One region of the Klebsiella sp. CSG-1 genome, then DNA from elsewhere that is predicted to be linked to it. Evidence: predicted binding sites of a transcription regulator. Region 1 holds the regulator's gene; each other region holds the start of a gene.

The links. Region 1 encodes Fur, which represses iron uptake genes when iron is present. Its sites were predicted from a motif close to ATAATAATGAGAACNACTATCAA; they were not measured.
Region 2: a site for Fur is predicted at 2,023-2,045, ahead of sodA (superoxide dismutase [Mn]). Genes of this name have one in related genera too.
Region 3: a site for Fur is predicted at 2,283-2,305, ahead of AC007G_RS19505 (TonB-dependent siderophore receptor). Genes of this name have one in related genera too.
Region 4: a site for Fur is predicted at 2,477-2,499, ahead of AC007G_RS17600 (TonB-dependent siderophore receptor). Genes of this name have one in related genera too.

What each region holds. Positions count from the first base shown of each region.
Region 1 covers NZ_JBWNLD010000001.1:316,614-321,934, reverse strand. The annotation lists gene AC007G_RS01605 (Gfo/Idh/MocA family protein) at 1-838, shown strand, start outside; gene AC007G_RS01600 (substrate-binding domain-containing protein) at 882-1,898, opposite strand; gene AC007G_RS01595 (phytanoyl-CoA dioxygenase family protein) at 2,043-3,188, shown strand; gene fur (ferric iron uptake transcriptional regulator) at 3,251-3,703, opposite strand; gene fldA (flavodoxin FldA) at 3,996-4,526, opposite strand; gene ybfE (LexA regulated protein) at 4,676-4,969, opposite strand; gene ybfF (esterase) at 5,103-5,321, opposite strand, start outside.
Region 2 covers NZ_JBWNLD010000012.1:39,078-44,398, forward strand. The annotation lists gene cpxA (envelope stress sensor histidine kinase CpxA) at 1-452, shown strand, start outside; gene yiiM (6-hydroxyaminopurine reductase) at 582-1,256, opposite strand; gene sodA (superoxide dismutase [Mn]) at 1,328-1,948, opposite strand; gene rhaT (L-rhamnose/proton symporter RhaT) at 2,241-3,275, shown strand; gene rhaR (HTH-type transcriptional activator RhaR) at 3,280-4,128, opposite strand; gene rhaS (HTH-type transcriptional activator RhaS) at 4,201-5,037, opposite strand.
Region 3 covers NZ_JBWNLD010000008.1:152,587-157,907, forward strand. The annotation lists gene AC007G_RS19495 (alpha,alpha-trehalase) at 1-1,235, shown strand, start outside; gene AC007G_RS19500 (methyltransferase domain-containing protein) at 1,339-2,130, shown strand; gene AC007G_RS19505 (TonB-dependent siderophore receptor) at 2,385-4,505, shown strand; gene emtA (membrane-bound lytic murein transglycosylase EmtA) at 4,595-5,206, opposite strand; gene ldcA (muramoyltetrapeptide carboxypeptidase) at 5,302-5,321, shown strand, end outside.
Region 4 covers NZ_JBWNLD010000007.1:57,636-62,956, forward strand. The annotation lists gene ssb1 (single-stranded DNA-binding protein SSB1) at 1-435, shown strand, start outside; gene AC007G_RS17595 (MltF family protein) at 534-2,084, opposite strand; gene AC007G_RS17600 (TonB-dependent siderophore receptor) at 2,762-5,023, shown strand; gene AC007G_RS17605 (helix-turn-helix transcriptional regulator) at 5,089-5,321, opposite strand, start outside.

The DNA.
Region 1 (5,321 bases):
CGAAAAGCCGCTCACCACCACCCTGGCGGAAGCGGAGGCGCTGCAGGAGATCGTGGCGCGAACCGGGCGCTTCCTCGGCGTGACCTATACCTATTCGGGTTACCCGATGGTTGTGGAGGCGCGTGCGCGGATCGCGGCAGGTCTGCTCGGCAAGGTACGTACTGTACAGGTGGAATATCCGCTGGAGTGGATGGCCACCGGCGTGGAACTGAAGAATAACCCGCAGGCGGCCTGGCGGGTCGATCCGCTGAAAAACGGCCGCGGCGGATCGATTGGCGATATCGGTACCCACGCCTATCATCTGGCGGGCTATGTCACAGGGTTGAAGGCGCAGAGCGTGCTGGCTGACTTAGCCACTTTCGTTGAAGGCCGTGCTCTGGATGATAATGCCCATGTGCTGATCCGCTATGAAGGCGGCGCGCGTGGAATGCTGTGGTCTTCGCAGGTGGCGATCGGCTGCGCCAACGCGCTGCGTCTGCGGGTATTTGGCGAAAAAGGCAGTTTGATCTGGTCCCAGGAGCAGCCCAACGAACTGGTTTTCACTCCGTTAGAAGGGGTGACGCAAATCATTAAGCGCGGGCGCGCGGATCTGGATGCGCTCACGCAAGCGCGTACCCGCACGCCGCCGGGCCATCCTGAAGGCTATATCGAGGCGTTCAGCAACCTCTACAGCGGCTTCGCCGCAGCCTTGCATAGCCGTGAGGCGCAGCAGGCGCTCAGCCTGACGGGGGCCGCGGTACCGCAGGTGTATGATGGTCTTAAAGGCGTGGCGTTTGTCGAGGCGGTTGTCGACAGCCATGAGCAGGGGTCGCTGTGGGTCACGCCAGCATACCGCTGAGGCGATGTGGATGCGCACTCTTCACCGACTGCGCATCTTCCTTTCAGGTATACATATTGAACCGGGTGATGATGTTGATCCGTGAATAGGGTTTGAGCGAGTCGCCCTCAGGGATAAAACCGTGGAAGGCCAGCAAAGAGCGGAATGCGGTCTGCGCATCCAGCTGCAGATTGTGTTCTATCAGCGCATCGATTTTCCCCGCCTGCATCAGTGCCCGGTTTTCCCGGTCAAAATCATGGCCGATAAAGGTCTTTATGCGTCGGTTTCTCTCGGCGAAGGCGCGGATAATCCCCGCGTTACCGCCGCCGACGGTATAGACCGCTTCGGTATGCGGATGAGCATCAAGGTACTGGCACAGACAGGCGTACATCTGATGGTCAATGCCTAGTCCGCCGGCGACGACATTGATGCTGTTGCGCGGGGCAAACTGTTCAATTCCCGAGATAAATCCGGCAATACGCTCCCGCTCTCCGATGAAATCATTGCTGCCGGTGACGGCGGCGATTTGAGTGCTGTCGGCGCCCAGCCACTTTGACATCAAAAATGCCGCGGCTTTGCCCGCATCAACATTATCCATGCCGATGTAGCGCAGACGGGCGCTGGACGGAATGTCGGTGACGATGGTGACAACCGGCACGCGGCGTTTGAGCAAAGCGTCGATGGTGGAAACCAGCGAGGGGGAGTTCATGGCCTTTAAAATCACGCCGTGGCTGCTGAGCGCGCATTTTTTCAGCAGCGCGTTCATCTCTCGCTCGCTGATGTCCTCGTAACAGTGGAAGCGGAGCTGAATGCGAAAGGGGTTAAAGCTGGCTAACTGGCTGCTGAGCGCCTCCCTGACCAGCTCGCTAAAGCGTTCAGGGGTATGCATGATGACATCGAAATAGATCGTTCTTCCCTGGGCGAGCCCGGACTTTTGCAGCAGTTCCAGATCGGCCAGAGCCTGCTGAATGCGATGCAGCGTTTGCGGGTGTACCTGCCCCCGATGATGTAGCGCCCGGTCGATCGTGGCGAGACTCAGTCCTGACTGAGCGGCTATCTGCTTTTGGGTAAATTTTGCCATCGATCACATGAGGTTTTTATGAGGTGTTTTTGAGGTTCTTGATGTGGAGTCTAGCTGCTAAGTTATTTCTTAACAACGTTCGTTTTCGAGACGTTGAACAAAAAAATAACCGCCGTCTGGCACCCTTACCCCGTGGAGCTACTCATGACATCGCAATATTTTGTCCGACCCGATCGGGCCTCAGTTGAGGATTTCAACATCTTCTGTCAGCAGCAGGTGAACAAACAAGACTATCCGCTGGTCAGCGAAGTCGCTGAGGAAGTTCTGATTTACGACCATGACGTGTTAGCGCAGGTCGCGGCGACCAATAAACATGCGGTATTAAGCGAGCTACATCAGGGGCTCTCTTACGGTCCCGGCGTGCTGGTGGTACGCGGGCTTTATCAGGATATGGATGTCATCGACCGCGCTTCGGCGGTGTTTGAAACCATCATGGCCGATGAGTCTCGCACCCGGGTTCAGGCTGACCACTTTTCTCGCGCGGGGAACAATGGCCGGATCTGGAATGCGTTACAAAAGCTGGCGGAGCGTAGCCCGCAGACCTTCTGCGACTACTATGCTAATGAAATGCTTGGGTTAATTTGTCAGGCGTGGTTGGGACCTGCGTGGCGAATGACCGCTCAGGTTAACCAGGTACGCCCTGGCGGCGAAGCGCAGCAGCCCCATCGCGATTATCATCTCGGCTTTCAGCAGGGCGAGTTTGTTGCCGAGTTTCCCATCCCTGCGCAGATTCTGTCGCAGTATTTGACGTTACAAGGGGCGGTTGCGCACAGCGATATGCCGCTGGCGTCAGGGCCTACGCGCCTGCTGCCGTTTTCGCATCAGTATGAGCTCGGCTATATGGCCTACCGCCAGCCGGAGTTCGTCGACTACTTTAACCAGCACTATGTTCAGTTGCCGTTGCAAAAAGGCGACGGGCTGTTTTTTAACCCGGCGTTGTTTCATGCCGCCGGGAACAACACGACGACTGATCATGTTCGCACCGCTAATCTTTTGCAGATCTCCTCGGCGTTCGGCGTCCCGATGGAAGATGTGAACCATGAGCTGGTGTTGAAAAAAATCTATCCCCAGCTTCAGGACGGACAATATCGCGCGGGCGATTTTCAGGCGCTGATTGCCGTGGCTGCCCGGGGCTACTCATTCCCCACCAATCTTGATACCGACCCGCCATTAGGTGGAATGGTCCCGAAAACCCAACAGACTCTGGTGCGGGAAGCGCTGGCAAACCGGTGGGATGAGGAACAGTTTACTCGTGCTCTCGACGAGCATACCGCGCGCAGAAAAGGGTAGGCGTTTGCACATAAAAAAAGCCAACCGTCAGGTTGGCTTTTTGCGGTCCGCGCGGTGGGAAATTACTTTTCCAGCGCGTCGTGTGCATGTTCATCTTCGCGGCAGTCGCCTTCCGCACAGTGGCCGTAAAGATACAGGCTGTGGTTGGTCAGACGGATGCCATGGCGGTGGGCGATTTCACGCTGACGCGCTTCGATAGACTCATCGCTGAATTCGATCACTTTGCCACAATCGAGGCAAATAAGGTGATCGTGATGGTGCTGCTGGGTCAGTTCGAAAACAGATTTACCGCCTTCGAAGTTGTGACGAGTCACAATGCCAGCATCATCAAACTGGTTCAGCACGCGATAAACAGTAGCGAGACCAATTTCTTCACCCATGTCGATCAGGCGCTTGTATAAATCTTCCGCACTGACGTGATGGTTATCCGGTTCCTGCAGGACTTCCAGGATCTTTAATCGTGGAAGTGTGACTTTCAGGCCAGCCTTCTTTAATGCGGTATTGTTGTCAGTCATGCGGAATCTGTCCTGTTGCTAAACGATCTACTTCCATCAGCGGAAGTAATACAGAGAATCACCCGATGCAATGCGTCTCATTATAGAACTGCCATCGTTAAATGAAAACTGCAAGTATCGGGCCTTGTATGCTGTCAAAAACGAGGTCCCAGCTACAAACTGCGTCACCTGACCTCGTTAAATCAGAGGACATTGTACAGATATGTGATTAAAAGTTAAAAACTTGTAGCTATTAGTTTGATTGCTTCTATCTATTAATGCGGCGAAATTTAACGGTAACGCCGCACAATCATCAGGCGTTTTTGATTTCTTCGAGATGCAGCTCTTCAGAGACCTGCTTAACCCACTTAGTCACGCGTTCGTTGGTCAGCTCCGGCTGGCGGTCTTCATCGATAGCCAGACCGACGAAGTGATCGTCATCCGCCAGGCCTTTAGAAGCTTCAAAATGATAGCCCGCAGTCGGCCAGTGGCCAACGATGGTGGCGCCGCGCGGTTCAATGATGTCGCGGATGGTGCCCAGCGCGTCACAGAAGTATTCCGCGTAGTCTTCCTGATCGCCGCAGCCAAACAGCGCAACCAGTTTACCGTTAAAGTCGACCTCTTCCAGCGTCGGGAAAAAGTCATCCCAGTCGCACTGAGCTTCACCGTAGTACCAGGTCGGAATGCCGAGCAGCAGGATGTCGTAGGCTTCCAGATCTTCTTTGCTGCTCTTGGCAATGTCGTGAACATCAGCAACATCTTTACCAAGCTGCTTCTGAATCATTTTTGCAATATTCTCGGTGTTGCCCGTGTCGCTGCCAAAAAAGATGCCGATGATTGCCATGAGTAAAATAACCTCTTGAAACTTAATGATGTGGTAGTGGCGTAATGCCCGCAGATAACGGCAATCATAGCAGAACAGGAGAGGGCGCGGAAACAGCAATCACGCCCGACTGCACACTCTGCTACATGAAAGTGTTTTTTTGAGGATTTTCAGGCTTTATCCCGGCTGTGCAGGGTTGCCAGCTGGTTCATCAGCATCTCTTCGATCAAATCGCTGCGGTTCATATTGCGAGCTTCCGCCAGTTCGTTGAGCGCATCAACCGCTTCAGCGTTGAGTTTTAACTCCACACGCTTCAGGCCGCGAACTTTATCGCGTTTGAGCTGATTGCGTTTATTTATGCGCAGTTGTTCATCGCGCGAAAGCGGATTGGTCTTTGGTCTACCCGGGCGACGCTCGGTTGCGAACAAATCTAATGTCGTACGGTCCGTTTGTTCTTTTGCCATGATTCAGAGTGACTTCGGGGAAACAAGTTGCCGGGCTATAGCCGACACAGATAGCGCGCCATAATACATCAGGCGAACCGCTGCGCCAACGACCGCGGGCATTCTGCAGCGCGGTCGGGCAGTTTTTAGCCAGTTAAGCCTGCAAAGCGGTCAGATAGCGACGAATGGCGCGCAGGACGGCTTCCGGTTTCTCCGCATGTACCCAGTGGCCGGCGCCGGCGATGACGTGCGCCCGCGCCTGTGGGAACTGGGCGAGCAGGGTATCGCGATAGTCATCGGTGACGTAGGGGGAGTTGCCTCCCGGGATGAACAGGGTTGGATGAGGCCAGGCAGGAACCGTTTGCCAGCCCAC
Region 2 (5,321 bases), on a different contig from region 1:
TGAAAGCCAATCAGCTGTGGGGCGAAGTACTGGATAACGCGGCGTTTGAAGCCGAGCAGGTTGGAAAATCCTTCACCGTCGAGTATCCGCCGGGCCCCTGGCCGCTGTACGGCAATCCTAATGCGCTGGAAAGCGCGCTGGAAAATATCGTCCGTAACGCGCTGCGCTACTCGCACACCAAAATTTCGGTCAGTTTTTCGGTGGATAAAGACGGCATCACGGTCAACGTCGATGATGATGGTCCGGGCGTCAGTCCGGAGGATCGCGAGCAGATTTTCCGTCCGTTCTACCGTACCGACGAGGCGCGCGATCGCGAGTCCGGCGGCACCGGTCTGGGGCTGGCGATTGTCGAGGCCGCGATTCAGCAGCATCGCGGCTGGGTCAAAGCCGATGACAGCCCGTTAGGCGGTTTGCGGCTGACCATCTGGCTGCCGCTGTATAAGCGCACCTGATCGCTCTTCTCCGGCTTATGCTGCGCTTCGCCGGGCTACAACAACCGTCCACAGACGGGTAGCCCGGACAGGCGCAGCGCGCCGCTTCCGGGATAATTCGCAGCCAGCGCCTCCGGCGATATCGGCGAACTATTTCCCCCACAATCTCCGCGAATTGTCTTCGATCTGCCCGCTCAGACGCCGTTTCTGCAGGGTACGGCTCCAGCTCGCCGACAGCCCCGCCGCCGAGAGCAGGCGATGGTATTGTTCGTCATCGAACGGCATATGCCAGGCAATGGCGCCCGCCTCATGGACGCTCACGTCGCTGAGTCGGGAAACCAGCTCCAGCGGCGCATCGCCGGATACCAGCCCGCCCGCCACGACCCGATACAGCCAGCCGGTTTTACCGCTGTTCTGCATGAGCTGCGCCATATCGCTGACAGCAAAATGATAGTTAAGCTTGAAGCACGGTGAACGCGGCTGCGTCACCTGAATCAGCGCCTCTCCCCAGCGGAAGATGTCGCCGATACAGACGTCGTTTTCCGTTAGCCCTTCGGTCGAGAGATTCTCGCCAAACGCCGGGGCGCAGAAAAGATCCGCCTGCTGCGGAAGTTCAAGAGCCCAATGGGCGTAGTGTTCACGGGGATAGTGGCACAGCGCGCGGTCCGGCCCGCCATGTATTTTCTTCTCCGCCTGTTCATCGCCCTCCAGCCCCAGTTCACCGAGGGTCAGTTCACCGTCGACCTGAATTTTACCGATGGCGCTTGGACGGCTGCCGTCGTAATCCTTTACCTTGCCCACAAAGACATTCACCGGATAGTGCATCGCTGCTCCTTTGCTGCGGATATAAAAAAAGCGAGTCATCAGACTCGCTTCTCGTTCAGCACAATGCAACCTTATTTTTTGGCGGCAAAACGCGCTGCTGCTTCGTCCCAGTTAACCACGTTCCAGAACTCTTTGATGTAGTCCGGACGACGGTTCTGGAATTTCAGGTAGTAAGCGTGTTCCCAAACGTCCAGGCCCAGAATCGGGAAGCCGGAAGCGCCGGAGATAGCTTCGCCCATCAGCGGGGAGTCCTGGTTAGCGGTAGAAACCACGGCCAGTTTGTCGCCCTTCAGCACCAGCCATGCCCAGCCAGAACCGAAACGGGTCGCAGCTGCTTTTTCAAACTCAGCTTTGAAGTTATCAACGGAACCGAAATCACGTTCGATAGCGGCTTTCAGGTCGCCCTGCAGGGTAGTACCGGTTTTCAGGCCTTTCCAGAACAGGCTGTGGTTAGCGTGGCCGCCCGCGTTGTTACGCAGTACGGTTTTTTTGTCAGCCGGCAGCTGATCCAGTTTAGCGATCAGTTCTTCAGCAGACAGGTCAGCAAATTCCGGCAGGCTTTCCAGCGCAGCGTTGGCGTTGTTAACGTAGGCCTGGTGATGTTTAGTGTGATGGATTTCCATCGTCTGCTTATCAAAGTGCGGTTCCAGGGCGTCATAAGCGTACGGCAGGGCTGGCAGTGTATAACTCATAATCATCTCCATTATTGTTAAGCGGCAGGAAGTGTTAATGCCGAGTAAGCAGTTGGTTCATTATAGTTAATTAAATGATATTGAAAACGCTTATCAATGCCGTATTTTTAATAAGGTTATAACCACAGGGTATACCTGCATTTTTGTGAGCTGGAACAAGTAATTAAGTTTTTGGTTGCCAGAGTTCAGCGTCACATGGCAACAGCCTGAAGGCGAGAAAACTGACCGATTTTTACACTCATCGTGTCGGAAGAAGATTTATCCGATAAAAAAATAGATGAGGATAAAATCAATGAATCACGCGATTACGATGGGTATTTTTTGGCATTTGATAGGTGCGGCCAGTGCAGCCTGTTTCTATGCCCCGTTCAAACAAGTTAAACAGTGGTCATGGGAAACCATGTGGTCAATCGGCGGGATTGTCTCCTGGCTGATTCTTCCCTGGGCTATCAGCGCGATGCTGCTGCCTGATTTCTGGGCCTATTACCGTTCCTTCAACGCCTCCACGCTGCTGCCGGTGTTTCTGTTTGGTGCGATGTGGGGGATCGGCAATATTAACTACGGCCTGACCATGCGCTACCTCGGCATGTCGATGGGGATCGGTATTGCCATCGGGATCACCCTGATTGTCGGTACGCTGATGACCCCGATTATCAACGGGCAGATCGATGTGCTGCTGCATACCCAGGGTGGCCAGATGACGCTGCTCGGCGTGCTGGTTGCGGTGATTGGCGTGGCGATAGTCACCCGCGCCGGCCAGCTGAAAGAACGCAAGATGGGCATTAAAGCCGAAGACTTCAATCTGAAAAAAGGGCTGATGCTGGCGGTGATGTGCGGCATTTTTTCTGCCGGGATGTCCTTTGCGATGAACGCCGCCAGACCCATGCATGATGCCGCGGCGGCGCTGGGGGTTGACCCGCTGTATACCGCGTTGCCCAGCTATGTGGTGATTATGGGCGGCGGCGCGCTGGTCAACCTTGGCTTCTGCTTTATTCGTCTGGCTAAAGTCAAACACCTGTCGATCAAAGCCGACTTCTCGCGGGCAAAACCGCTGATCGTCGCCAACGTGCTGCTGTCGGCGCTGGGCGGCCTGATGTGGTATCTCCAGTTTTTCTTCTATGCCTGGGGCCACGCCAGTATTCCCGCGCAGTATGACTACATGAGCTGGATGCTGCATATGAGCTTCTATGTGCTGTGCGGCGGGCTGGTCGGGCTGGTGCTGAAAGAGTGGAACAGCGCCGGGCGTCGTCCGGTCAGCGTGTTAAGTCTGGGCTGCGTGGTGATTATCATCGCCGCCAATATCGTTGGCCTCGGAATGGCCAGCTAACGCCCTATGCGGCAACGCGACTGCGTTGCCGCCACTGCCCAGGGGTCATGCCAATTTCACGATTAAAGACGACGGAAAAGTAGTTGCTGTCTTCAAATCCGCACTGCATCGCAATGTCACCAATCAAGCGCTCGGTGTGCTGCAATAAATACTGCGCGTGGCAGATACGCAGCTGACGCAGGTAATGGTTGATCGTCATCCCGGTCTGCTGGCGAAACTGCTGACGCAGCGCACGCTCGCCGCACCCTTCCCGCTCACAAAACAGCTCGAGAATAAAAGGTCGGTTCAGGCTGCCGGCCAGTTCGGTCAGCAGCTTATCAAGGAGCGTTTCGCTTTGGGTCGCCGCACGGTTATCGGTCGCATAGCGGTGGCGATGAAGAATCAATACCAGCTGCGCAAACAGCAGCTCGGCCATGTTATTAGCCTGCGCATCGCCGCGGGCGCTCTCCTGCTCCAGCTGAGTAATCACCTGGCGAACCTGGGCCATACCAGAACTGCCGATCCGCCAGTGCGGCATCCACGACGTCCCAAACAAACCGGGAATATGGGTCGCCCAGTCAAAGTTAAGCCGCAGACGATCCGGGCAATAGATGACGTTTTGCAGAACTAAATCATTCACCGAGGCGTAGGAGTGTTTGTCTTCGGCGCGAATATAAAACAGATCGCCACGGGTAATGCGCCATGGGCGATCGTTCAGGACATGCAGGCCATTTCCCCGCCATACCAGCACCAGTTCGCAGAACTCGTGGGTATGCTCGGCGAAGACATTTTGCGGATAACGGTCGGCAACCGCTACCGCCTGAGAAGGAGAGGCAAAAAACTCATCTTTGCGCAGAATCAGCTGACCAGCCACTACCAGAACTCCACCGCCAATAACGGTTTATTATTCGCGTTTTTGCTCGCTAAAACGTTGACTGCTCTCGCGTTACTGAAGAATGGCGTCCCGTCCCTGGCGAATATCGCGCGGCGACCAGGAAAACTCGCGGCGAAAAAGCGTCGAAAAGTGGTTACTGTCGCCGAAACCGCAGCGATAGGCGATATCCGTGATGCTCTCATCGCTATGGCGTAGCAGGTGACGCGCCTTCATCAGTCGCACCCGATTGAGGTAGCGCTGTGGCGTCAGGCCGGTCTGTTGCTTCAACTGGCGATGTAACGTTCTCAGCGACAGGGAAAACTTAGCCGCCACCTCCTCCCAACAGACCTCCTCGGCGAAGTGATCTTCCAGCCAGGCCATCAGCTGATTCAGCCGCGCTTCGTTGCCGACCGCCCCTTCCGCGAGGCTGCTTTTACGCAGCAGGACCAGCAGTTGCATAAAGAGAATCTCCCGTCCGGCGAGCGTATGCATATCCGGTTCGAGACCGATATCTTCCATTTGTCCGACGATCTGCCGTACCTGCTGCAGCACGGTCTGGTTCACCCGCCAGTGAGAAAGGTAATTTCCCTCTTGCTCCTGCGGTAACAGCTGATTGACGCCATTCAGAAAGCGAAAGGCATCCGGCGCGCGGTAGAGCACGTTCGTCAGGCATAAATTGTCCGTATGTTCATAGAGATGACGATCGTGATCGCGAATAAAGCACACCGAACCGCCGCTGATGGTATAGGGCTGGCCGTTAAACACATGAATCCCCGTACCGTGCTCAACGATGACGATTTCATGGAAATCGTGATGATGTTCCGGGAACGCCGCCTGAGGGAGACGTGGCTCAATGGCCACAGCAGAAGTCCCGGACTTAAAGAAATCCACGCTGTGCAAGATGGTCATAACGGCGCCCTCGAAATGAGAAATGTTATCAATCAGTGTCACAAATAGTAATTAAGGGTCCGCAATCCGGCCTTCAATTTTTGACCGCAAAATTCGTAAAACCTGCCGCTTTTTCAAGAAACAGCCGGAAAGATCGGGAACTGCGGACAACATCACATCCTCTTCCCTGACGCTCATGAAGAGAAACTGTGACCTCCCTCACGGTCATCTTTGCTTTCTTGCCAGCCGCCTGTTTTCCCTGTCAGTGGCAAGAAGGTGCGCGATTCACGACTTTTTTAGACTGC
Region 3 (5,321 bases), on a different contig from region 1:
GCCTGGCCGAGAGCGGGCACTGGGATAAAGTTGAGGATATGGTGACCAACTTCGCGGCGGAGATCGATGCCTGGGGCCACATTCCCAATGGTAATCGTAGCTACTATCTGAGCCGCTCACAGCCGCCGTTTTTCTCGTTTATGGTGGAGCTCCTCGCGACCCATGATGGCGATAGGGTGCTGAAAACCTGGCTGCCGCAGATGGAAAAAGAGTACCAGTACTGGATGAAAGGCGCCGATGCGCTGGAGCCGGGAAAAGCCAACCAGCGGGTGGTGCGAATGGAGGATGGCGCGCTGCTGAACCGCTACTGGGATGATAACGATACCCCGCGTCCGGAATCGTGGCTCGATGATGTCACCACCGCGAAAAACAACCCGAATCGCCCGGCGACCGAGATCTATCGCGACCTGCGTTCTGCCGCCGCCTCGGGCTGGGATTTCAGCTCGCGCTGGATGGATGACCCGAAAAAACTGGGGACCATCCGCACCACCAGCATCGTGCCGGTCGATCTCAACGCGCTGATGTTCCACATGGAGAAGACCCTCTCGCATGCCAGCAAGGCCGCCGGCGACAGCGCCAAAGCGGCGCAGTACGATGCCCTGGCCAACGACCGCCAGAAGGCGCTGGAGAAATATCTGTGGAACGATAAAGCGGGCTGGTACGCCGATTATGACCTCAAGACCCATAAGGTCCGTAATCAGCTCACCGCCGCGGCCCTGTTCCCGCTGTACGTAAACGCCGCTTCCCGCGAGCGAGCGGCGAAGGTCGCTGCGGCGGCAGAATCGCAGCTGCTGAAACCCGGTGGCTTAACCACGACCACCGTGAACAGCGGTCAGCAGTGGGATGCACCGAACGGCTGGGCGCCGCTGCAGTGGGTTGCCGCCCAGGGGCTACAAAACTACGACCAGCAGAAAATTGCGATGGAGGTGAGCTGGCGCTTCCTCAGCAATGTCCAGCATACCTACGACAGTCAACAAAAGCTGGTCGAAAAGTATGATGTCAGCTCGACGGGCACCGGCGGTGGCGGCGGTGAATATCCGCTGCAGGATGGTTTCGGCTGGACCAACGGCGTGACGCTGAAAATGCTGGATCTGGTCTGCCCGAAAGAGAAACCGTGCGATTCACTGCCGGCCTCGCGCCCGGTCGGGAATGTGGAAAAATCCGCTGCGGCCGTCAGCACCCAGCCGGCCGCCAACGATGCGCTCGCCGAACCGGATAAAAAACCGGCGCCGTAAACCTCGTACGCGGCGGGCTCACCGCCGCGTTTTTTTCTCCCGCGCGGCTCGCAATCGCGTTAGTCTGCTGTTTTCAGGTCACCCGCCTTGATGGAAGACTCTTATGTTGATTGACGATATCGATTTTGCCCGCCTCTACCAACAACAGCTCGCTCTGGCAGGACGGAAAGAGAAACCGCCCGCCCACTGGGATGCCCGGGCGGAAAACATCGCCATCGGCGACGCCCCGGTCATCGACAGCTATCTGCAGCAGCTGCTGGCAAAAATCGATTTGCACGGCGCCAGCAGCCTGTTTGATATGGGCTGTGGGCCGGGTACCGTCTCGCTGGCGCTGGCCAGCCAGCTCAAAGAGATCTGCGGCGTCGATTACAGTCAGGGGATGCTGGAGGTCGCCGCCCGTCGGGCTACGGCGCAAGGCGTTCGCCACGCGGTCTGGCGCCAGCGGGCGTGGGAAGAGAGCTGGGAGGGGCTACCGCGCTGCGATATCGCCATCGCCTCCCGTTCCACCCTGGTGGCCGATTTGCGCGATGCGATGACGAAGCTCGATCGTCAGGCGCAGCTGCGGGTCTACACCACCCATTTGGTTAACCCGGGGTTTGCCTCACCGACGATCCTGCGCGTGCTGGGACGAGACGGCGCGGCGCTGCCGAACTATATGTATGCCGTGAACGTGTTGTATCAAATGGGGATTAATGCCAGCGTCGACTTTATTTATGGCGACACTCAGGATAACAGCAGCTATCCGCTGTTTGAGCGCAACGTCGTGGCGGCGTTCGGCGCACTCAGCCCGGCCGAGCGGGAACGTCTCGCCCGCTGGTATCCGCAGCAAAACCCGGAGACAATTCAGGTTGACGCCCGGGACTGGGCGCTGATCGGCTGGAATTGCCGTCGCTGAACGCGTTATCCCCCACCTGAATTAGTAGGTAGCGGGTTTCCCTCTCTCCCCCTTCGGGCGCATGACGCGCCCCTTACGCAGCAACATCCTGATATTTATCGCGGTCTTTGCCAGCGAGCGCGACAAAAACGCGCTTGATCGCGAGAAAGCAAACGATAATAATTCGCATTACTTTTTTACGAAAGATGACACTTTCGTTTTTTATGCGTGGTGGCGTACAGGAGTACCAGGCTACGTCAACTCAGGATTATGTCATGACCGCTCGCGTCATCTTCAAACGCCCGGCGCTGCTGTACGCGCTGGCCAGCGTCTTCCCGTTTGCCAGCCTGGCGGAAGAGACGGTTATCGTCACCGCGCAACCCATCGACTCTGCCATCTCGCCAACGCAGGGCTATAGCGCCAAAACCTCGGCCGGCGCGACCAAAACCGATCAGCCGTTGATTACCACCGCGCAATCGGTCTCCGTCATCACCCGTCAACAGATGGATGATCAGGGAGCCAATACCATCAGCCAGGCGCTGGAATACACTCCGGGGGTTTACTCCAGCTTCGGCGGCGGCGCAACCCGCTTTGATACGGTATCGCTACGCGGCTACCACGGCGGTGATGTTGATAACCTGTTTCTCGACGGCATGCGCCTGATGAGCGACGGCGGTAGCCACAACGTCCTGCAAATCGATCCGTGGTTTGTTGAACGGGTTGACGTCATCCGCGGCCCCTCTTCGGCGCTGTACGGTCAGAGCGTGCCGGGCGGGGTGGTGAATCTGACCTCCAAACGTCCGCAGTTTACCTCGGAAGGCCATTTCCGCCTCAGCGGCGGGACGCAGAATACCAAAGGGGCCGCCTTCGATTATACCGATGCCCTCAACGATCAATGGGCTTACCGGATTATCGGCATGACGCGCACCAGCGATACTCAGTACGATAACACCCGCGAAGAACGCTACGCTATTTCGCCTTCCCTGCTCTGGCAACCGGATACTGACACCTCGCTGCTGCTGCGCGCCTACCTGCAAAAAGATCCGTCAGGCGGCTATCACGGTTCGCTGCCGCTGGAAGGCACCCGCTATGCCCACAACGGGCGTAAGCTCTCCACCAGCACCAACGAAGGCGATCCGTCAGACGGGTATCAGCGCCGCGAGCAGATCTACAGCTACGAGTTCACTCACCAGTTCAATGACGTCTGGTCGGCCTACTCCGCCGGAAGCTATACCCACACCAACGTATCGCTGGATCAGGTGTATCAGGTCGGCTGGATTGATGACAGCGATAGTCTGGCGCGCGGCTACAGCGGCTCGCGCGGTTCGCTGGATGCCTGGTCAACCGATAACCGCCTGCGCGCCGATTTCACCACCGGCGAACTGGCCCATACGCTGATTCTCGGTGGAGAATATCACCGTTTCCGCAACGATCTGTGGACCGGTGCCGGCAGCGCGTCGCCTCTCGATCCGTTCAGCGGCTATAGCGCGCAGACCGGACATACCGTGACCTACAGCGATAACAACAACCGCCGCTATTACCAGACCGGGATCTATCTGCAGGACGAAATGGTCTGGGCGCGCTGGCATCTGGATGTGTCCGGGCGTTACGACCGTATTGTTTCGCAGCAGGTCAGCGATACCTTCGGCACCTCCAGCCGCCGCTCCGATGACCATATCAGCGGCCGGGCATCGCTGCTGTATGCCCTGGAAAACGGCCTCTCGCCGTATCTGAGCTATAGCCAGGCGATTACCCCTGCGATGCTGCCGGGCGCCGACGGTACCCTGCTGAAACCCACCACTGCAGAACAGCTGGAAGCGGGGCTGAAGTTCCAGCCGCCGGGCTCCGCCGATATGTACAGCATCGCGGTCTACGATTTAACGCAAAAAGATGTGGCGACGCGCGATCCAAACATCGCCACCGCGACCTTTATTCCAGCAGGAAAAGTTCACTCTCAGGGCGTGGAGCTGGAGATGCGCAACCAGATTACGCCTGAGCTGAGCACCCTCGCCTCCTACACCTGGAACCGCCTGCGCTTCCAGGACACCAAAGATGGGACGAGCGACAATACGCCGCAGCTGACGCCGGATCAGATGGCCTCTTTCTGGGCGCGCTATCAGTTCCCGGCGGGGATCAGCGCCGGGGCTGGCGTACGCTATATCGGGAAACAGTGGGCGGATGACGCTAATACCGAACGCCTGCCGTCGGTCACCTTACTGGATGCGATGGTGCGCGCCGATCTCGGCGTCTGGTCGCCGTCGTTGAAAGGGGCTTTTGTGCAGGTTAACGCCAATAACCTCAGCGACCGGGAGTATCTCTCCGGCTGCTACGGAACCGGCAACTGCTACTGGGGAGCCGAACGCAGCGTGACCGCTACCGTCGGCTACGACTTCTAAGGATTGTCTGAAAAACATTCCGCTCGCGCTGTGCTCTACGGATGACACCCGACGTGTCGCCCCGTGAAGCGCAGCGCGAGCGCAGGCGGCTACATGGCGTCCAGCGCCTGCTGCAGCTTCCAGATATAGCGCGGAGCCTGCGGAGCCGGATGTTTTTTCACCACGTGCTCAAAGAACTCATCGGCATCCAAATCGTTAATCTCGTCAATCGCATCCTGACGATTCGAGGAGAAGGTACGCAGGAGCGCCCCGGCGCCATTGGCGTAGGAGACCACCACCGCATAGCGCATCACCTGCGGATCTTTAATCCCGGCAAGCGGGCCATTCTCAAGGATACTCAGATAGGCCGCGCCCATCGAGATATTACGTTCGGGGTTTTTCAGCTCGCTGACCGACGGCTCGCCGCGCCAGCCCATGCGCCGGTAGACATCGCGCCCGGAAGTGGAAGGCTTCAGCTGCATCAGGCCTACTGCTCCGGATTTGCTGATAACCGTCGGGTTGCCACCGGATTCAATGGCGATAATCGCCGTCACCAGCTGCGGGTCAACGCCCCACGCCGCGCCGGCTTTTTCACTGATCGGCATCCACTGCATCGCCCGCTTAACCGGAACTTCAGCGTTCCACGGCGGGTTACGGTAATCCTGTTTTGAGCTACAACCGGCCAACAATACAACGATAAAAACATACCATCTCAATTTCACACATCTATCCTTATTGGCTGAAGTTTGCCGCCTGGAGATGACAATAATCGCTCCAGGCGGCATGATAACCCTTTCATTCTTAGCAAGGAATTGTCATGTCTCAGTTTTATCTGGT
Region 4 (5,321 bases), on a different contig from region 1:
AACATTACGCTGGCTACTTCCGAATCCTGGCGTGATAAAGCGACCGGTGAGATGAAAGAGCAGACTGAATGGCACCGCGTTGTGCTGTTCGGCAAACTGGCGGAAGTGGCCGGCGAGTATCTGCGTAAAGGTTCTCAGGTCTACATTGAAGGCCAGCTGCGTACCCGTAAATGGACTGACCAGTCTGGTCAGGAAAAATACACCACCGAGATCGTGGTTAACGTTGGCGGCACGATGCAAATGCTCGGCGGTCGTCAGCAGGGCGCGGGCGCTCCGGCAGGCGGCGGTCAGCAGCAGGGCGGTTGGGGTCAGCCTCAGCAGCCGCAGGGCGGCAACCAGTTTAGCGGCGGCGCGCAGTCTCGCCCGCAGCAGCAGGCACCGGCAGCACCTTCTAACGAACCACCGATGGATTTCGATGACGATATCCCGTTCTAAGATCATCCTTAGGCACTGTCGTTAAAGCATAAGAAAAAGCCCCGTTTTCGGGGCTTTTTTATATCTGCTCTCTCCGCGTATCCAGCGATGATACTGCCTCACGGCGTAGCGGGAGCGGCCTGTTCCCCGGCGGGCGTTGCCGCGCTGCTCGACTGGGTGGTGGCTTTTTGTTTGCGCGCCATCTCATCGACAATTAGCCGATAGGCAATGTAGTACTTATAGATATTGCTGACGTAGGTGACGGTCTCGGAACCGATCTTCTCAGCGGCCAGATACTCCACATTGCCAAACCAGATATCAGGGTTAAAACCGCGCTTGCTGGTTTCTGTCCGCAGGCGGGCGATACGGGCGGGCCCGGCGTTATAGGAGGCGAAGGAAAAGAGCGCTTTGTCGAGCCGGGTCATCGGCTCATCGCCATAGTAATGGTCGATCATCCAGCGCATATATTTCACCCCGGCATGGATATTCGGATCCAGCTTGCTGATATCTCCGACCTTCAGCTCTTTGCCCGTCCGCGGCATCACCTGCATAACGCCGATGGCGCCCACGTGGCTACGAACCGACTGATTGAGGCGTGATTCCTGATAACCCTGGGCCGCCATTAACAGCCAGTCAACGTCATACCGAGCGCCGTATTTACGGAAGATATCCACCATCGCCAGAAATTTTCGCCGTTCCTTCTGCGCGGCGGCATTTTTGACATACTTCGCGTTCTTCAGATAGCGCAACAGGATGGTATTTCCCAGCTTACTGCCCTGGCCGTTAGCCTTCACAAAGCGGTTTAGCGAGGCGAGAAGCTGCGGACTGTTCTTACGTACCGCCCAGCCGATGCTGGCATCTTTACGCAGGACAATATCCTGATGGACTTCAATTTTGGGGAAAACTTGTTTCCAGAATAGCGCTTTATGACGATCGACGACGGTCAACGGAATAAGGCCGGCGCTGAGCATTTCTATCAGGTCCTCATCTTCGAGTGATTCCGGAGCGGCTTCGATAATAACCGGCGGACGAGATTCTTTCGCAAAATGCGCATTCAGGGCGACCAGGCTTTGGTAATAGCTTGATGACTGGCGAACAAATACCTCTTTGCCAGAAAGTTGTTCCAGGTTGGCGACTTCCGGTGAACCAGGACCGGAGAGCAGAAGCTCCTGAACATTGGAATAGAGCGGTATCGTGAAGTCAGCCTGCTGCTGACGATCCTCGGTAATCGTAAGATTTGCGGCGACGATATCTCCTTTGCCGGCAACGAGTGCGCTGAAGAGCTGGTCACGGGCCACCGGGACGAAAACTATCCGTACCTTCAGATGGCGATGTTTGAGCTTTTTCTCCTTCATCAACTGTTGATTAAGGTTGCGTTCGTACTCAATGAAGATGTCATGCGTTGCCCCGCGCTGGGTACCTTTGTCGATAAAGAAAAAGGTCTTGCTGTAGGTGGTTAAGACTCTGATGACGCGTCTGTCGAGCATACCGGGGAGATCGCCTTGCCAGGGCTTCTGCATCTCTTGCGTATTGAGTTCCAGCGCCTGTCGTTTTTCCTGAGGCGGAGGTTGCTTTTCCCCGACTGCCGCATAAACGGAACCGGCAAACAGCAGGGCAACAAGGCAGGCAAAGCTGGCGATAGCGGGTCGTTGAAATGAGAGGATGTTCATGGAGAGAAGCTCCGCAGGTGCATCCCTATATTTTAGTCAACTCTGGGGGGGTTAGCCTGTTCGTTTGCCCGACTGCGCGGGGAAACATCGCCGGTTGTGTCAGAGGCGAGAGCCACTTTTTGTGCTGCCAAAAGAGAGGCTATCTGCCTCGATTCTGGCAGGCATATTGCCGGGCTAACCAGGCTCTCTGTTTTGGGGCATTCATTTTATTGTGATAAAGGAATGAGCGGCCACAAATGATTATGGAGATAATATGATTGAATAATGTTTTTTTTATGTTGTTGTAAGTGTTGGTATTAATTATTTGAGTGACTTGAGAATATTATTTGTTATTTATCCCGTTGTTTTATTTGTTGTATTTTAATCTGTTTCCGCTATTTTACATTATCAACTTGATAATGAATCTCATTTCTAATAACGTGATAACGCACAATAATCATCTCTAAGGCTGATCGAAAAACGCTATCTAAGAATAGTGCTGACGCGTATTTTTCATTTTTGACAGGGTGAGACTTTATATTTTGGCCACAGGCTATTTATATCCCGTTCATTTTCCGGGAGGGCCTTGCTATGCCAAAACCAGGCACTAAGTTGTTCGCATGGAAATGATTGCCGCTGTTTATCTAAGGATGAAGGAGGCGCGCCCGACAGCAAAAAAAGAAAACAGGGCATACTCCATGAAACGAAACTCACACTACTCGCTGGCCGCGCTGATTCATCTGGCTATCTGGGGCGCGGTGCTACCCGCGCAGGCCGCCGACATCAGCAAACCGGAAGAGGCAAAGGACGCCGATACCGCTGCGGCCAAAACCGAAGAGACGATGGTAGTGACTGCTGCCAGACAGACCTTACAGGCGCCGGGCGTATCAACGCTCACGGCTGACGAAATTCGCAAACATCCGCCGGCACGCGATATCTCAGAACTGATTCGCACTCAGCCGGGGGTGAACCTGACTGGCAACTCGACCAGCGGCCAGCGCGGGAATAACCGGCAAATTGATATCCGCGGTATGGGGCCAGAGAATACGCTGATTCTGATCGATGGAAAGCCGGTGACCAGTCGCAATTCGGTACGCTATGGCTGGCGCGGCGATCGCGATACGCGTGGCGACACCGGTTGGGTTCCTGCGGAGATGATCGACCACATTGATGTGATTCGCGGCCCTGCGGCGGCGCGCTATGGCAACGGCGCAATGGGTGGCGTCGTGAATATCATCACTAAGCCTGTGAATAACGAATGGCACGGCTCCTGGAATACCTACATGAACGCGCCGCAGCACCGAAAAGAGGGGGCGACGAAGCGGACGAACTTCAGCCTTGAGGGGCCGATGTCGGACAGCGTGAGTTTTAATTTATGGGGCAACCTGAGTAAAACCCAGGCTGATGCCCAGGATATTAACGCCGGCCACGAGGCGGAGCGGACCGGCAGCTATGCCGGATCTTATCCGGCCGGGCGTGAAGGGGTGGTGAACAAAGATATCCACGGTAAGCTGCGCTGGGAATTTGCTCCCATGCAGGCGCTGGAGTTTGAAACTGGCTATAGCCGCCAGGGCAACCTCTACGCTGGCGATACCCAGAACACCAATACCAGTACGCTCGTGAAAAGCATGTATGGTAAAGAGACCAACCGAATTTACCGTCAGACCTACGGCCTGACCTGGACCGGAGGCTGGGACAACGGTGTCACCAGCAACAGCTATGCGCAGTATGAACATACCCGTAACTCCCGTATGAATGAAGGTCTGGCCGGCGGGACCGAGGGCATCTTCTCCAGCAGCGAATTCTCGGATATCGATCTGGCGGACGTTCTGCTGCACAGCGAGGTCAATATCCCGTTTACGCTGGGCGTTGAGCAGAACCTGACGTTGGGCACCGAGTGGAATCAGCAGCGGATGAAAGATGGCGTGTCGACCACCCAGGCACTCTCTTACGGCTCGATTGACGGTATTTCGACCTCCGGCCGCACGCCTTACAGCAGCGCCGAAATTTTCTCGCTGTTTACCGAAGATAATATCGCGCTAACCGATAGTACGATGCTGACGCCGGCCCTGCGTTTTGACCATCACAGCATCGTCGGTAATAACTGGAGTCCGTCGCTGAACCTGTCGCAGGGACTGAGCGACGACTGGACCCTGAAGCTAGGCATTGCCCGCGCCTATAAAGCGCCGAACCTCTATCAGCTCAACCCCAACTATATTCTCTACAGTAACGGCCAGGGGTGCTACGCCAGCAGTTCGGCCTGTTATCTGATGGGAAATAGCGACCTGAAGGCGGAAACCAGCGTTAACAAAGAGATTGGTCTGGAATACAAGCACGAAGGCTATCAGGCGGGGATAACCTGGTTCCGTAACGACTACCGCAATAAAATTGAGTCCGGGTATTCAGCTGTCGGTACGGCAAGCAATGGAACCACGAATATTTATCAGTGGGAGAACGTCCCCAAAGCGCTGGTGGAGGGGCTGGAAGGTTCGCTTAACCTGCCGGTGAGTGAAACGGTCAACTGGAGTAATAACCTGACCTGGATGTTGCAAAGTAAGAACAAGACGACCGGCGATCGCCTGTCGGTGATTCCGCAGTTTACCCTTAACTCTACGCTCGGCTGGCAGGTCCGCGACGATCTCTCGTTGCAAAGCACCTTTACCTGGTACGGGCGGCAGAAACCTAAGCGTTTCAATTACAAAGGCGAGGCGGTATCCGGTAGTGAGCTGAACGAAGTGAGTCCGTACAGCATCGTCGGGCTGAGCGCGACCTGGGATGTGAACAAAAATCTCAGCCTGACCAGCGGCGTGGATAACCTCTTTGATATACGCCACTACCGTGCTGGAAATGCCCAAACGACCGGGAACGCGACCACCGGCGCCTATTTATACGGTGCCGGTGCGGAGACCTATAATGAGTCAGGGCGGACCTTCTATGTCAGCGTAAATACGCATTTCTGATCCTGTTCTGCCTGGCCGGGAACATAAGTCTGTTCCCGGCCTTTTATTTTTAACTTCAGCAAGGATTATCCGGATTGTTCATTAATACGCTGGCGAAACTGCGTGGGGGTGAGAGAATAATACCTCTTAAATGTCCGGTTAAATGCACTGATATCTTCATATCCGGCCATAATGCAAATATCGACGATACGGAAAGCCGGTTGCATCTGTAATAAATCACGACATAGCGACATACGCTGTTGCCTGATATATTCCATCGGCGACATATTAAAATGATGACGGAACAGACGAAAGAGGT